Regions from separate parts of the Erwinia wuhanensis genome, predicted to be linked through region 1. Evidence: predicted binding sites of a transcription regulator. Region 1 holds the regulator's gene; the other holds the start of a gene.
What was found. Region 1 encodes CRP, which controls carbon source genes, mostly activating them, when cyclic AMP is high. Its sites were predicted from a motif close to ATGTGANNNNNNTCACAT; they were not measured.
Positions count from the first base shown of each region.

Region 1 (3,114 bases):
GGCAAAGGCGATCAGGCAGCCCATCAGCGTATCCAGCAGGCGCGGCAGCAGAAAGTCGGCGCCGTTCAGCGACAGCAGCTGAAGCGAATATACCGCCGTCACGGTAAAGCCGATCGTCGCCAGGCCGTAATATTTGCGGATCACCAGATAGCCCGCCAGCGTCAGCGTCAGCATCACCAGCAGCACAGCCGATTCCGGCACCTGAAAGCGTAGCGTCAGCGCGGCCACCACCAGCCCGCCCAGCGTGCCCAGCGCACGGTGCTGAATGCGTACCCTGGTCGCGCTGTAGCCGTTCTGGCTGACAAACATCACCGTCATCAGCAGCCAGTAAGGCTTGGGCAGATTAAAGGAGAGCGCCAGGGTGCTGGCGAAAGCGAGCATAACCGCAAACCTGGCGGCGGTGCGCAGCGCGGCGGATTTCAGCGACAGATAGCTTCTGATGGCAGATAGCAGCGGCAGTCGTTTCTGACGATCCGCCATCAGATCGCGCTGGTAAAGCGGACGCTGGGTACGCAGCACGCGGGCGATACGGCTGAAATGCCAGGCGCAAAAGTTGCCGACCGGGTTGGCGGGATGCTGGCGGGCAATTTTTTCCAGCGCCTGCAGCTGTTTATCCATGCTGAAACGTGTCGGCAGACGGTGATAGAGAATATCGTCCGCCAGCTCGCGCAGCCTGGCCGCAATGGTCTGCGCGTTCCAGCGGATCACCGCCTCGGCATGGCTCTGCTCCACCAGTTTTTGCACCTCTTCCGGCTGATGCAGGCTGACGGCGATATGCTCCTGCAAATCCAGCGCAACCTGAAAAGCGCGGGTCAACCGCTTATGGTGATTATCGTTGCTGGCGGCCAGCATGTGCATTTGCTGATAGCAGGTATTGATAAGGTCGACCGCTTTTTGCTGGCGAGCCAGCAGCGGCGGCAGCGTTTTTTCCGGGTCGGCAAGCTGCGTCAGCAGGCTGTATTTGGCCTCGCAGTAGCCGGCCAGCTCGCGATAAAGCAGGCTGAGCGTTTCCCGCATCGGCTGCTCTTTCCACAGCCAGAACCAGAACCAGTTAAAGAGGCCGTACCAGACCGTGCCCAGGATATAAAGCGACGGCGGCTGCCAGATGGGCATCCGACCGGCCAGGCTCAGGGTAAAGATGCCGGCAATCAGCGCGCCGGGCAGCAGTCTGCCATGCAGCGGGCTGATTTCGCCGGTCACGCCCAGCAGCATGGCCATGGAAAACAGGATAATGGGCAGGGGAACGGCATAGTCGCCAAGATACTGCACCAGAAAGCTGCTGAAGGCGAAAAGGCCGCCGCCGATCAGCAGACGTTTAAAGAAGCGTTTATGGGGCGTATCCAGACCGGCGATATTGCAGCAGGCCGGCACCAGCGAGAACAGCAGGCCGTTTTGCAAATTGCCCAGCAGCCAGCCGACGGCGACGGGCAGGCAAAGCACCAGCGTCTGCCGCAGGGCGTAGTTAACTTCGGGATGGTAGATGAGTCGGCGCCACATTGCTTTGTACCCGCTGAAAAGGCGCAACGAAGGCATTGCGCCATGCAATCAGAGCGGTTTAGCGTGTACCGTAGACCACGATGGTTTTACCGTGTGCGGAGATCAGATTCTGATCTTCCAGCATCTTCAGAATACGGCCGACGGTTTCGCGCGAGCAGCCGACGATCTGGCCAATCTCCTGGCGGGTAATTTTGATCTGCATCCCATCCGGGTGGGTCATAGCGTCCGGCTGTTTGGCCAGATTCAATAGCGTTTGCGCGATGCGACCTGTCACATCGAGGAAAGCTAAATTGCCCACTTTCTCGGAGGTAACCTGCAGGCGGCGCGCCATCTGTGAAGAGAGACGCATCAGGATATCCGGGTTGACCTGGATCAGCTGGCGAAACTTCTTATAGGAGATTTCCGCCACTTCACAGGCCGTTTTTGCCCGCACCCATGCGCTGCGCTCCTGGCCTTCTTCAAACAGGCCAAGCTCGCCGATAAAATCGCCCTGGTTAAGGTAAGACAGGATCATCTCTTTACCTTCTTCATCCTTGATGAGCACCGCTACCGCGCCTTTGACGATGTAGTAAAGGGTTTCTGCTTTCTCACCCTGGTGGATCAGCGTGCTTTTGGATGGATACTTATGAATATGGCAATGTGACAGGAACCATTCAAGTGTCGGGTCTGTTTGCGGTTTGCCGAGAACCATTCGCTGTTATCCTCTGTTGTTATCGTGCCTAAATACAGGGGCAGAGTTCCCTGACAGGCGTTGAAATAGTCAAGCGCTTCCCATGCAGGAAAGTTATTCGGCTCTCTGTTGAGTGCCGGGCTCGTTATGTCGTCCCGTTTCGTCTGGTCTGTAGAGTACTGACGAAATACAGCCTTGTTTGTAGCACAGCTTTGCATGGGTGTCTTCTGTTGTCTCGCTTCAGCATAGCGGGAAATCTGCCGCGCTGCTGTTTTAGTTGCCTTAAGCCGACCGCGGCTTAACTAAATGAATTAGAGGAGTTTGTTATGCAAGCGAGCGTCAAATGGGTGGAAGGGCTGACCTTTTTGGGAGGATCCTCATCGGGCCATCAGATCGTGATGGACGGCAACGCGGGCGATAAAGCGCCCAGCCCGATGGAAATGCTGCTGATGGCGGCAGGCGGCTGTAGCGCGGCGGAAGTGGTTGCCATTCTGCAAAAAGGGCGTTTCACGGTAGAGAACTGCGAGGTGAAGCTGACGTCAACCCGGCGCGAGAAACCGCCGCGTCTGTTTACCCGCATCAACCTGCATTTTATTGTCAGCGGCAGCGGGCTGACGGATAAGGCGCTGGCGCGCGCGGTCAGCCTTGCGGTCGGGAAATATTGCCCGGTCGCGCTGATGCTGGGTAAGGGCGTGACCCTTACCCATAGCCATGAGATGGGCGTTACTTGATAGCTTTGCCTTCCATCAGGCGCTTGACCAGCGGCCCCATAATCAGCTCCATTGCCAGGCCCATTTTGCCGCCCGGCACCACCAGCGTGTTGATATGGGAGATAAAAGAGCCTTGCAGCATCGCCAGCAGATAGGGGAAGTCAATCTGTTCCAGCGCCTGGAAATGGATAACCACAAAGCTCTCGTCAAGCGAAGGAATGCCGCGCGCGGCAAAAG
Region 1 covers NZ_JAUJUH010000009.1:50,506-53,619, reverse strand. The annotation lists gene QZH36_RS19165 (YccS/YhfK family putative transporter) at 1-1,497, opposite strand, end outside; gene crp (cAMP-activated global transcriptional regulator CRP) at 1,556-2,188, opposite strand; gene QZH36_RS19155 (OsmC family protein) at 2,494-2,898, shown strand; gene QZH36_RS19150 (phosphoribulokinase) at 2,891-3,114, opposite strand, start outside.

Region 2 (3,114 bases), on a different contig from region 1:
AATGACATTTAGCGGCGTTTGGAATGTACGGGCGATGAAGCTGGCACTGTGCCCGCCGCGAGGGTGGCATAAAAAAAGCCCGCCGATTGAGGCGGGCTCAGACTGCTGACAAACCTAAATAGCGGATGCATCCTGGTGTTTCTTACAGCAACCCAGCTGTTTCACAGTGGCAGAGGCTGAGCGGATAAGCGGACCGTTTTCGCGCATGGACGCGCGAAACGAGCCTACATGGACGTATCTACGGCGTGTCCGTGTTCCGATCTGCCTCTGCCGCTTTTCATCAATCTGCAAGCGGCCTAAGTTTGAGTTTGTCAGCAACCTCAGCCCGCCGATTGAGGCGGGCCTGAGCGTTAGCTGACGCCGTGCTGCCTGAACCAGGCCAGCATTCGCTGCCAGCCGTCTTTGGCCGACTCTTCGTGATAGCTGGGACGATAATCGGCGTTAAACGCGTGCCCGGCCTCGGGATAAACCACGATTTCCGATTTGGCGTTCGCCGCCCGCAGCGCCTGACGCATGGTTTCCACGCTCGCCAACGGAATGCCGTCATCCTGCGCGCCGTACAGCCCCAATACCGGCGCGTTCAGGTCAACTGCGACGTCAACCGGGTGCTTCTGCTGCTGCAAGGTTTTATCGCCTGTCAGCTTGCCATACCAGGCAACGCCCGCTTTCAGCTGAGGATTGTGCGCGGCGTAGAGCCAGGTTATCCGGCCGCCCCAGCAAAAGCCGGTAATGGCCATATTGCGCATATCGCCGCCGTGGCGCGATGCCCAGTTGGCTACGTGATCCAGGTCCGCCAGCACCTGGCTATCCGGCACCTTGCTGACCAGCTCTTTAAACAGCGTGGGAATATCATCGTACTCGGCGGGATCGCCCTCGCGAAAATAGAGTTCGGGCGCGACGGCCAGATAGCCTTCGGTCGCCAGGCGACGGCAGATATCGCGAATATGCTCGTGCACGCCAAAAATTTCCTGCACGACCAGCACCACCGGTAGCGGGCCATCGGCCTGACGCGGTCTGGCGTGGAAAGCAGGCATATTCTCGCCCTGCGTTGGAATTGACGTTTCGCCGGAAACGATGTCGGCGCTGTCGGTAATGATGGTGGTCGATGCGGCAGGTGAAACCGCAGGAGCGAATCCCTTATTGCTCAATGTTTGAGTCGGATTATCGTCGCTTTTCATTGTCCTCTCCATACATGCAGTAGCGCAATCAGCTAACTATAGCCAGGATTACGTTTCGATCGGGTGAAGGTCAGCCTGTCATCTTCGACGGCGTTATCGGTTTCCGACAGCGCGATTCGTGCGGGAAGGCTTTTTTGTGTGATTACCGTCACGATTCAATAGACTCCAAATGTAACTTTCATTACTCAGAGTGAATTTACTCACATAAATTCACACAGCTTTGCGCTACTGTAAGCGCTTCATCGCCTTTTAATTACAGGATCTTGTCATGGCACAGTCAGACGTTTTTCACCTGGGTTTAACCAAAGCCGATCTTCAGGGCGCCACCCTTGCCATTGTGCCAGGCGACCCCGAGCGCGTTAAAAAGATTGCCGCGCTGATGGATAATCCGGTTCATCTGGCGTCGCACCGCGAATTCACCACCTGGCGCGCCGACATTGACGGCAAGGCCGTTATCGTCTGTTCAACCGGTATCGGCGGCCCTTCCACCTCCATCGCGGTAGAAGAGCTGGCGCAGCTGGGCATCCGTACTTTTCTGCGCGTAGGTACAACTGGCGCTATCCAGCCTGACATCAGCGTGGGCGACGTGCTGGTAACCACCGGCTCTGTGCGTCTGGATGGTGCGAGTCTGCACTTTGCGCCGCTGGAATTCCCGGCGGTGGCCGATTTTACCTGCACCACCGCGCTGGTCGAAGCGGCGAAAGCGCTTGGCGCGACCACGCATATCGGCGTCACCGCGTCTTCCGACACTTTTTATCCGGGACAGGAGCGTTACGACACCTTTTCTGGCCGCGTAGTGAGCCGTTTCCAGAACTCCATGAAAGAGTGGCAGCAAATGGGCGTGCTGAACTACGAAATGGAATCCGCCACGCTGCTGACCATGTGCGCCAGCCAGGGCCTGCGTGCCGGCATGGTGGCGGGCGTGATTGTGAACCGCACCCAGCAGGAAATTCCCGATGCGGAAACCATGAAGAAAACCGAAAGCGATGCGGTGCGTATCGTGGTTGAGGCGGCGCGCCGTCTGATCTAGACGTTGAGATCGGCCTCGCTAACCTCTGGCCTGGCCGTTGAGACCAGTTTCGCTAACTTCTTCAGCCTTCATTAAGGGAGCGCGGCTCCCTTAATGGCTTCGCCCTAGCGCTACCCACGGTAAATTTTTCGAGCCGTCTCTGACATCCTGATGAAAACCTCCTCGATCCCGTTACATCGCGCTTTTTAACTCGACATTGCCACGGCCTGCCCTTACCTTTTCTGCCAGAGAAGCCTGGACGGGAGAAGGCGCGTGGATGCAATAATCGGTTACGGCATTGGCTCAGGCCTGGCGGGCGCGCTGGTCGGCTGGCTTATCGCCTGGTATCACAGCCAGCAGCGCGCGGCGCACCAGGAAACGGAGCGCAGGCTGCTGCAACAGGCCAGCGAGCAGCTGAAGCAGGAGCGCGATCGCCTGACGCAGCAACAGAGCCAGCAGCAGCAGGCGCAAAAACAGCAGGAGCTGGAGCTGCGTCAGCTGCACGGCACGCTCGCCGCTACCCAGGAGAAACTCACCCAGCTTGACCACTGGCGCGGCGAGGCCGAACAGCTGGCGCGCGAACTGCGCACCCAGCTGGAGATCAACAGCGCCCAGGAGGCGGAACTGCGCGAGGTCACCATTCGGCTTGAAGAGAGCAGAATGGCGGCGGAAGAGAAGCAGCGCCTGCTGGTCAACAGCGAACAGCGGCTGAACGCGCAGTTTGAACACCTTGCCAACCGTATTTTCGAACACAGCAACCGCCGTGTCGATGAGCAGAACCGCCAGAGCCTGGACGGGCTGCTCTCGCCGCTGCGCGAACAGCTGGAAGGGTTTCGTCGCCAGGTTCAGGAAGGCTTCGGCCAGGAGGCGCGCGAGCGCCATACGCTTTCTCATGAAATCCGCAATCTGCAACAGCTCAATGCCCAA
Region 2 covers NZ_JAUJUH010000011.1:68,859-71,972, forward strand. The annotation lists gene QZH36_RS20840 (dienelactone hydrolase family protein) at 351-1,178, opposite strand; gene udp (uridine phosphorylase) at 1,447-2,208, shown strand; gene rmuC (DNA recombination protein RmuC) at 2,461-3,114, shown strand, end outside.
Region 2: the regulator CRP is predicted to act here: its motif matches at 1,367-1,384, upstream of udp (uridine phosphorylase).